One region of the Streptomyces sp. NPDC028928 genome, then DNA from elsewhere that is predicted to be linked to it. Evidence: riboswitches for the same ligand, from Rfam matches in the RefSeq annotation. Region 1 holds a riboswitch; each other region holds the start of a gene.
The links. A riboswitch is a leader RNA that binds a small molecule or an ion and turns the genes downstream of it on or off. The one in region 1 is predicted to bind cobalamin.
Positions count from the first base shown of each region.

Region 1 (3,251 bases):
TTGCTCGCCGCCCTCGATCACACGGACCGCGAAAACGACGCTCAGCTTGTCGGCCGTCTGGCCCTTGTCGTTGGTGCCCACTGTCTCCTCCTGTGGTGAGAGCCGGAAGGACACGACACCAACGGACTCATGTCCCTCGTACGGCTGCAACTCCGAACGGGGGACGACCCAGTGGGGACAAGGGATACACGCTCCGTCATTACTCATTTCGGGTGACGGCGCCCATCCCTCGTGAGAGTGATCCGCGACCGACCGGGGTGTCGGGGGGCGAGGCGGGTCCTAGGACCAAGGGCTGATCGGCAGTCAGAATCTCCTGCTGTTAACGTGCACCTGCAAGTCATTCGCAATAATGTCGGAGGACGTTGGACATGGCGCTGTACACGCTCCCGGAGCTTCCCTACGACTACTCGGCGCTCGCGCCGGTCATCAGCCCGGAGATCATCGAGCTGCATCACGACAAGCACCACGCGGCCTACGTGAAGGGCGCGAACGACACCCTGGAGCAGCTCGCCGAGGCGCGGGAGAAGGAGGCGTGGGGCTCCGTCAACGGGCTGGAGAAGAACCTGGCCTTCCACCTCTCCGGGCACATCCTGCACAGCATCTACTGGCAGAACATGACCGGCCCGAAGGAGGGCGGCGGCGAGCCCCTGGCCGCCGACGGTGTGGGCGAGCTGGCCGAGGCGATCAAGGAGTCCTTCGGCTCCTTCGCCGCTTTCAAGACCCAGCTGTCCAAGGCCGCGGCCACCACCCAGGGTTCGGGCTGGGGCGTGCTCGCCCACGAACCGCTGAGCGGGCGCCTGATCGTGGAGCAGGTCTACGACCACCAGGGCAACGTCGGCCAGGGCGCCACCCCGATCCTGGTCTTCGACGCCTGGGAGCACGCCTTCTACCTGCAGTACCGCAACCAGAAGGTGGACTTCATCGAGGCGATGTGGCAGGTCGTCAACTGGCAGGACGTAGCCCGCCGTCACGAGGCCGCCAAGTCCCGCGCGAACGTGCTGCTGCTCGCGCCGTGACGCCGTAGCCCCTTCCGTACGGTGGGTCCGGGTGACGGGGGTGTCACCCGGGGATGACATGATGACCGCGACGTGAGGAGACGGCGGGGCGGATCTCCCGGGTCCCCCGGGTATCCCGGGGTCTCCTGGACCTTCCGGATCGCCCGGATCTGCCGGGGAGGGGATGGGTGGGCGTGTCCGAAAGGCCGACGGACGGGACAGCGGGCGCACCGGTGCCCTGCCGGGTCGTCGTGTGCCGGGACTGCTGCTGCGGCAGCCCCAAGGTGACCGGCGACCACGCGGCGCAGACCGCGCGGTTGCGGGCGGAGGTGCCCGTGCGCATCTCCGACTGCCTCGACGTGTGCGACCAGGCCAACGTCATCGTCGTACAGCCCTCCACGGCCGGCCGGGCCGCCGGCGCGCGGCCCGTCTGGCTGGGGCTCGTCAACGACCCGGAGGCGACCGAGGACATCGTCGGCTGGGTGCGCGCCGGCGGCCCCGGCGTGGCACCGCGCCCGGACATCCTCGACCTGTACGCCTTCACGCCCCCGCGCCGGCACGGGGAACCCTGAGCCTGGGGCGGACACGCCTTCCCCGGCAGGCACGCCTTTCCCGGCAGTCCTCCGTCCGGCACGAGAGGAAGATCACCCGGCCGGAGGCGGTCTTGGCCGGAGGCCGGTCGCGCGGTACGGTCTCTGCGATATCGACGACGGTACGACGGAAGCCGGTGGGAATCCGGCACGGTCGCGCCACTGTATGCGCCACCCGCAAGGGTGTTCGTGAGTCAGACCCGTGGCCGTCGTCCTGTGCACCACCGAGATGGGACGCGAACTCCCAGAGGAGGTTCTGCCATGGCGCAGACCGTCGCCCAGCCGACAGCCACCACTCCCGCCGTCCCCGCCAAGCTGCCGCTGAAGGCGGTAGCTCCCTGGGCGGTCTTCTTCGGCATCCTGATGCTGGTCCTGCTCTACTTCGTCGGCGCCGAGCAGGGCGCCACCTCCGTGTTCAACGGCACGGACGTCCACGAATGGGTGCACGACGCCCGCCATCTGCTCGGTTTCCCCTGCCACTGACGCGAGGGGACTCCGCTCACTCATGAATTCCGCAACCGTACGGAACCTTCTCGTACGGGGCATGCTCGCCGGCCTCGCGGCCGGCGTGCTCGCCCTGATCGCGGCCTACTTCCTCGGTGAACCGAACGTCGACAAGGCGATCGGCTTCGAGGACGCCCACGCCCACGAGCACGAGGTGGAAGTCGTCTCGCGCTCCTTGCAGTCCACCGCGGGACTCGCCACCGGCGTCCTAGTCTACGGGGTCGCCTTCGGCGGCATCGCCGCACTCGCCTTCTGCTTCGCGCTCGGCCGGGTCGGCCGCTTCGGCCCGCGGGCGACCGCGCTGCTGCTGTCGGGCTGCGCGCTGCTCACCGTGTACGTCGTGCCGTTCCTGAAGTACCCGGCCAACCCGCCGTCGGTCGGCGACCCCGACACCATCGGCAAGCGGACCACCCTGTACTTCCTGATGATGCTGCTCGGCGTCCTGCTGGCGGTCGGCGCCACCCTCCTCGGCAAGCGCCTGGCACCCGTCCTGGGCACCTGGTGGGCGACCGTGGCCGCGGTGGCCGCGTTCGCCGTCGTCATCGGCCTCGCCTACGCGTTCCTCCCGGTCGTCAACGAGGTGCCGAGCGACCTCCCGGCCACCCTGCTGTGGCGGTTCCGCCTGTCCGCGCTGGCCGTCCAGGCCGTCCTGTGGGGCGGATTCGGCCTCGCTTTCGGCGAGTTGGCGGAGCGGCTGGTGAACCCGAGGCCGGAGCCGGCCGCGAGGAGGGGAGCGGTCCCGGCCGCGCGCTGACTCCTTCCGGACAACAGAGGGCCCTCCGGAACCATCCGGGGGCCCTCTGGCGTTCCCCGGACACCGGCGATCAGCGGAGGAACCGAGTGGCCAGACACCCCCAGCCGCGCCGCATCACCCTCGGCGGCCGCGAAGCGGTCGCCCTCACCCCGGAGGAGTACGAGCGGCTGGTCGCCAGCCGACGGCAGATCGGAGGCCAGAGCGCCCGGGTGCGGGTCCTCGCCCAGCAGGCGAAGCGCACCGAACGGCTCCTGCGCGACCTTCAGACGCTGATAGACACCCGCGGGGACGCCTGCCGCGAAGAGGCCCAGCGGCCGGAGCCGGCCTGCCCCGACGCCGCGTCCGCGGAGGGTGGCACCGAGGCGGCATGCCTGCGCTGCGCGCTGGCGGCGCTGCTCCGCCGACACC
Region 1 is NZ_JBVHVI010000023.1:1,897-5,147, forward strand. It holds gene ACZ4U1_RS37515 (antibiotic biosynthesis monooxygenase family protein) at 1-81, opposite strand, end outside; gene ACZ4U1_RS37520 (superoxide dismutase) at 369-1,016, shown strand; gene ACZ4U1_RS37525 ((2Fe-2S) ferredoxin domain-containing protein) at 1,190-1,567, shown strand; cobalamin riboswitch at 1,689-1,810, shown strand; gene ACZ4U1_RS37530 (CbtB domain-containing protein) at 1,847-2,068, shown strand; gene ACZ4U1_RS37535 (CbtA family protein) at 2,091-2,843, shown strand; gene ACZ4U1_RS37540 (hypothetical protein) at 2,930-3,251, shown strand, end outside.

Region 2 (3,251 bases), on a different contig from region 1:
CCGCCTCAGTTCATCTTCCGTTCACCCAGGTTGCCTACGTTCGTCCAGCCAATGACCTCGAACGATTGCCTGGGTAAATGGAAAGCTTCTCGCTGATCCTCGCGATAGTGGTGGTAACCGCTCTCGCGTTCGATTTCACGAACGGTTTCCACGACACCGCGAACGCGATGGCCACCACCATCTCCACAGGCGCCCTGAAGCCGAAGATCGCGGTGACCATGTCCGCCGTCCTCAACCTTGTGGGCGCCTTCCTCTCCGTGGAGGTCGCGAACACGATCTCCAAGGGTCTCGTCGACGAGACCGGCATCCGTCCCGAGGTCATCTTCGCCGCCCTGGTCGGCGCGATCCTCTGGAACCTGCTGACCTGGCTGGTGGGCCTGCCCTCCAGCTCCTCGCACGCCCTGATGGGCGGCCTGGTCGGCGCCACCGTCGCCTCCGCCGGCTTCGGCGCCGTCCACGGTGACGTCCTGGTCACCAAGGTGCTGCTCCCGGCCGTCGCCGCGCCGGTCGTGGCGGGCCTCGCCTCGCTGCTGGCCACCCGGTTCTCCTACGGCATCGGCGGCACCGCCGACGGCGAGGCCACCCGCAAGGGCTACCGCGCCGGCCAGATCGCCTCCGCCGGCCTGGTCTCCCTCGCGCACGGCACCAACGACGCCCAGAAGACGATGGGCATCATCACCCTGGCCCTCGTCGCGGGCGGCTCGATCGCCCCCGGCTCGAACCCTCCCACCTGGGTGATCCTCTCCGCCGGCCTGGCCATCGCGCTCGGCACCTACATCGGCGGCTGGCGCATCATCCGCACCATGGGCAAGGGGCTGACCGACCTGGAGCCGCGCCAGGGCTTCGCCGCGCAGACCAGCGCCGCGACCGCCATCCTGGCCTCCTCCCACCTCGGCTTCTCCCTCTCCACCACGCATGTCGTCTCCGGCTCGGTGATGGGCGCGGGCCTGGGCCGCAAGGGCGGTGTGGTCCGCTGGTCCACCGCGACCCGCATGTTCATCGCCTGGGCGCTCACCCTCCCGGCCGCCGCGCTGGTCGGCGCGGGCGCCGAGGCCGTCACCGACCTGGGTGACTGGGGCACCGCCGTCGTCGCCGTCTTCCTGGTCGCCGCGTCCGCCGCGATCTGGAAGATCTCCCGCCGCGAGGTCGTCGACCACACCAACGTGGTCGAGGAGACCACGGAGCCCGTCGGTGTCGTCACCGCCGCCATCGCCGCCGTGACCCCGCCGCCCGCGGGCACGATCACCGAGGACCTGACGGCCACCATCCCCGCCCCGGCCACCGAGCCGGCCCCCGCCGCCGCCCCGGCCACCCCGCCGGCCGCCGCGGTCTGACCCCGAGCACACGGTTACTGAAGGAAGCATCCCCATGAAGATCGACTGGGCGGCCCTCGGCTCCGTCTTCGGCGTCAGCCTCGGGGTCACCGTGGCCCTGGTGACCCTGTTCACCCTCGGCATCGCGGGCCTGAACCGGCGCGAGAAGGCCGTGGCACAGGGTGGCTCCGCCGCCCTCGCCGTCACCGGCGCCTACCTCTGCTTCGCGGCCTGCGCGGCGGCGGTGGCGTACGGCATCAACCTGATCGTGGCCAAGGCCTGACCACACCCACAGAGGCTCCCCCGCGCGTGTCGCGCGGGGGAGCCTCTGCCGTACTCCGGCAGACCCCGCACACCCCACGGTGTGGGGATCGGCACACTCTCCCCACGCAGGTCAAAGGCAAGTTGACGGCCGTTCCGGGCGCGTGGTGGACTGCCCAGGCCATGTACGGCGGCAGGAGAGGAAGCCGGTGCGAATCCGGCGCGGTCCCGCCACTGTCACCGGGGAAGAACCCCCCGGGAGCCAGGAACTCTCACCGCCGATTCACGTCGAACCAGGGCGCGGACACCCTGAGTGAGGACACATATCGCCATGCTCGGCTGCCGATCGAGGACCAGCACCAGGCCTACCGGGCCCGTTCCTGCGCCCACGGCCGGCTGAGCCGATGGGTGCCGATCGCACATACGCGTACGGCGCCGCCGCCGGCGTCCTCGGTGACCTGCTCCTCGGCGATCCCCGCCGCGGGCACCCGGTCGCCGCGTTCGGCCGGGCGGCCGGGGCCGTGGAAGGCGCGTTGTGGCACGACCACCGCGGCTGGGGCGCCCTGCACACCGCCGTGTGCGCCGGTGGCGCCGTCGCTCTCGGCGCATTCGCCGCGCGTGCCGTACGCCCCTCCCGCACCGCCTCCGTGGCGCTGACCGCCGCCGCCACCTGGGCCGTGGTCGGCGGCACCTCGCTCGCCCGCGAGGCCCGCACCATCGGACGCGCCCTCGAGGCCGGGGACGTCGAGGCCGCCCGGGCCCGGCTGCCCCATCTGTGCGGCCGGGACCCGCAGGCGCTGGACGCCGACGGTATCGCCCGGGCCGTGGTCGAGTCGGTCGCCGAGAACACCTCGGACGCCGTGGTCGGCGCCCTCGTCTGGGGTGCCGTGGCCGGGGTCCCGGGGCTCCTCGGGTTCCGGGCGGTCAACACCCTGGACGCGATGGTGGGTCACAAGTCCCCCCGTCTGCGGCGCTTCGGCTGGGCCTCCGCCCGCCTCGACGACGTCGCCGGCTGGCCGGGGGCCCGGCTGACCGCCGTGCTCGCCGCCGCGGCCGGACCGGATCCGCGGGGTGCCCTGCGCGCCTGGAAGGCCGACGCGCGCAAGCACCCGAGCCCCAACGCCGGTCCCGTGGAGGCCTCCTTCGCGGGTGCGCTCGGCGTACGCCTGGGCGGGACGCTCTCCTACGGCGGCCGTACCGAACACCGGCCCGTGCTCAACGGCGCCGCCGGACGGCCGGTCCGGGTCACCGACATCGACCGGGCCGTACGGCTCTCCCGCCGTGTCGGCCTGCTCGCCCTCGCCGGCACGCTCGCCGCACGCCGGCTCCTGAAAGGACGCGGGAAGTGAACGGTGGTCTCCTCGTCGCCGGCACCACCTCCGACGCCGGCAAGAGCGTCGTGACGGCCGGCATCTGCCGCTGGCTGGTACGCCAGGGTGTCAAGGTCGCGCCGTTCAAGGCGCAGAACATGTCGTTGAACTCGTTCGTCACGCGCGAGGGCGCGGAGATCGGGCGGGCTCAGGCGATGCAGGCGCAGGCCTGCCGGCTCGAGCCGACCGCGCTGATGAACCCGGTGCTGCTCAAGCCCGGCGGCGAGCAGAGCAGCCAGGTGGTGCTGCTCGGCAAGCCGGTGGGCGAGCTGAGCGCACGCGGGTACCACGGCGGGCGCCAGCAGCG
Region 2 is NZ_JBVHVI010000027.1:23,459-26,709, reverse strand. It holds gene ACZ4U1_RS39425 (inorganic phosphate transporter) at 78-1,334, shown strand; gene ACZ4U1_RS39420 (hypothetical protein) at 1,369-1,596, shown strand; cobalamin riboswitch at 1,725-1,866, shown strand; gene ACZ4U1_RS39415 (cobalamin biosynthesis protein) at 1,979-2,923, shown strand; gene ACZ4U1_RS39410 (cobyric acid synthase) at 2,920-3,251, shown strand, end outside.
Region 2: it holds a riboswitch for cobalamin, as region 1 does, so the genes downstream of both, ACZ4U1_RS39415 (cobalamin biosynthesis protein) here and ACZ4U1_RS37530 (CbtB domain-containing protein) in region 1, are expected to answer to the same signal.

Region 3 (3,251 bases), on a different contig from region 1:
TGCGGCAGCCAGGAGGCCCCGGGCCCGAAGCCGTAACTGGGTCCGGTCGTCGTCCACGGCAGCGGCACCCGGCAGCCGTCGCGGCCCTTGCGGACATGGCCGGTCTGCTCCCAGATCGGGTCCTGGAGCACCTCGGCGGGCAGGTCGGCGACCTCGGGCAGGCCGAGTTCCTCACCCTGGTAGAGGTAGGCCGAGCCGGGCAGCGCCAGCATCAGCAGGGTCGCGGCCCGGGCCCGGCGCAGCCCGGCCGCCGTGTCGACCGCGGGCGCCGCGCCGTCGGCGAGCAGCCAGGCGGCCGGATCGGTGCCGGCCGGCAGCATCAGCCGGGAGGCGTGGCGTACGACGTCGTGGTTGGACAGCACCCAGGTGGCGGAGGCCCCGGCCGCCCGGGCCGTGGCCAGCGAGCCGGTGATGACGTCCCGCAGTTCCTCGGCGTCCCAGCGTGCCTCCAGGTACTCGAAGTTGAAGGCCTGGCCGAGTTCGTCGGGCCGGGCGTACAGGGCGCGGCGGGCGCCCGGCACCCAGGCCTCGGCGACGGCCATGCGCGGCGGGGTGTAGGCGTCGAAGATCTTGCGCCAGTCGCGGTAGATCTCGTGGACCTCGTCCCGGTCCCAGTACGGGTGGCTGCCCGGCGGGACCAGGGGCAGCGCGTCCTCGCCGGTCGCGCCGATGTCGCCGACGTCCCGCAGCGGCTCGGTGAGGTCCTTGGCCAGGCCGTGGGCGACGTCGACGCGGAAGCCGTCCACGCCCCGGTCGGACCAGAACCGCAGGGTGGTGCGGAAGTCGGCGCGGACCTCCTCGTTGTCCCAGTTGAGGTCGGGCTGTTCGGGGGCGAAGAGGTGGAGGTACCACTCCCCGTCGGGCACCCGCCGCCAGGCGCTGCCGCCGAACACTGACTGCCAGTCGGTGGGCGGGAGTTCGCCGTGCGCACCGCGGCCGGGCCGGAAGACGTACCGGTCCCGGGCGGCGGAGCCGGGTCCGGCGCGCAACGCCTCCTGGAACCAGGGGTGCAGGTGGGAGGTGTGGTTGGGGACGATGTCCACGACGACCTTGAGGCCGAGCCGGTGCGCCTCGGCGACCAGGGCGTCGAAGTCGTCCAGGGTGCCGAGGCGTTCGTCGACCCCGCGGGGGTCGATGACGTCGTAGCCGCCGTCGGCGAGTTCGGAGGGGTAGAAGGGGCTCAGCCACAGGGCGTCCACGCCGAGCGTGGCGAGGTGGCCCAGCCGCTGGGCGATGCCCCTGAGGTCGCCGAGGCCGTCTCCGTCGGCGTCGGCGAAACTGCGCGGATAGACCTGGTAGATGACGGCCTGGCGCCACCAGTCGGGGTTTCTGGGTGAGAGGTCCGGCGAGTGGTCTGCCATACGGGCTCCCCTGGGACGGACGACAGTACGGAATCTGTATCTGTCCACCTTGCCCGGAAAGGCAACCTTTTCGCGGGTGGTCAGGCCGTGCAGTGCCCCAACAGGCCCTGTGTCCGCGCGTCACCGGTGGCGGGGACCGCCTGTGATCTTGGATACCTGCGCGGGTGCGCAGCTATGCGGGAAACCGCGTGCCCCTCTACGGTGGGCGGGCCGTGGTGCTCGGGAAGTCGATGCAAGGTCGACGCGGCCCTCGCCACTGTGATCGGGGAGTTCCCGTTCCGTCCGGCACACCGCCGGGCCACTGGTCCTACGACCGGGAAGGCAGGGACGGCGGACGCGGCACCCGTAAGCCAGGAGACCGGCCACGGCAGCTCATGAAGTGATCCACGAGGTGCTGGAGCATGAACCGATGGCCGATGCCGCAACCTTCCGCTGGCGACGCGAGGACACCGTCAAGACGGCGGGCCTGATGGCGGTGATCGTCGCCCTGCACGTCGTGGCCTTCGGGATCCTCTACCTCCTCGTCGCCCCCCGGCACTACAAGGTCGGCACCGACGTCTTCGGTGTCGGCCTCGGCATCACCGCCTACACCCTCGGCATGCGGCACGCCTTCGACGCCGACCACATCGCCGCCATCGACAACACCACCCGCAAGCTGATGGCCGACGGCAAGCGGCCGGTGTCGGTGGGCTTCTGGTTCGCGCTCGGCCACTCCAGCGTCGTCGTCCTGCTGGCGCTGCTGATCGCGGGCGGCACCTCGCTGGCCGGCAAGGTGATGAACGAGGGCTCCACCACCCACCAGGTGCTCGGCTTCCTCGGTACGACGATCTCCGGCACGTTCCTCTACCTCATCGCCGCCCTGAACCTGGTCGCCCTGGTGGGCATCCTGAAGGTGTTCCGGGCGATGCGCGCGGGCGCGTACGACGAGCAGGAGCTGGAACAGCACCTGGACTCACGGGGCTTCATGAACCGGATCCTCGGCCGCCTCACCAGGTCCGTCTCCCGCCCCGGCCAGATGTACCCGCTGGGCTTCCTCTTCGGCCTCGGCTTCGACACGGCCACCGAGGTCACGCTGATGGTGATGGCGGGCTCCGGCGCGGCAGCCGGCCTGCCCTGGTACGCGGTGCTCTGCCTGCCCCTCCTCTTCGCGGCCGGGATGAGCCTGTTCGACACCCTGGACGGCACGTTCATGAACTTCGCCTACCAGTGGGCGTTCGCCAACCCCGTCCGCAAGGTCTTCTACAACCTCGCCATCACCGGCCTGTCCATCGCCGTCGCCTTCTTCATCGGCACCATCGAACTGGTCGGCGTCCTGCACGAGAAGTTCGCCCTGCACGACGCCGTGACCGGCTGGATCGCCGGCCTCGACCTCGACAACGTCGGCTACCTCATCGTCGGCCTGTTCGTGGTGGTGTGGGCGGCGGCGCTGACGTACTGGCGACTGGCCCGCGTGGAGGAACGCTGGTCGGCCCCCGCCACGCCCGCCGACTAGCGTTCCACCGTCTCCAGGTACAGCTTCACGTACCGGTCGACGTCGACCTCCAACGCCACGTCGACCAGCGCCCGTTCGCGGCCGCCCTCGTGGATCTCCGACTCGCCCAGCCGGGGCCGGCGGTCGACGATGGTCTGGCCGCGGGTCGGGCCGGGGGCGAGGGAGACCTCGACCGGGAGGAGGCTGGTGGTGATGCCCTGCGGGTCGGCGACCGCGCACACCGCGCCCGCGTCGCCGAGGCCGCCCGCCTCCTCGGCCTCCGGCGGCTCGCCCTGGTGGGCCGGCCGGTGGGCGAGGAGTTCACCGGCCAGGCGGGTGCCGGGCTCGCTGCTCGTCCGCAGCCGGTGCACCTCGTCACTGTCCACGATGACCTGCCGGAAGACGTCCAGGCCGTACAT
Region 3 is NZ_JBVHVI010000008.1:384,522-387,772, reverse strand. It holds gene ACZ4U1_RS21600 (glycoside hydrolase family 13 protein) at 1-1,361, opposite strand, end outside; cobalamin riboswitch at 1,558-1,742, shown strand; gene nicT (Nickel transporter NicT) at 1,771-2,853, shown strand; gene ACZ4U1_RS21590 (nucleoside hydrolase) at 2,850-3,251, opposite strand, start outside.
Region 3: it holds a riboswitch for cobalamin, as region 1 does, so the genes downstream of both, nicT (Nickel transporter NicT) here and ACZ4U1_RS37530 (CbtB domain-containing protein) in region 1, are expected to answer to the same signal.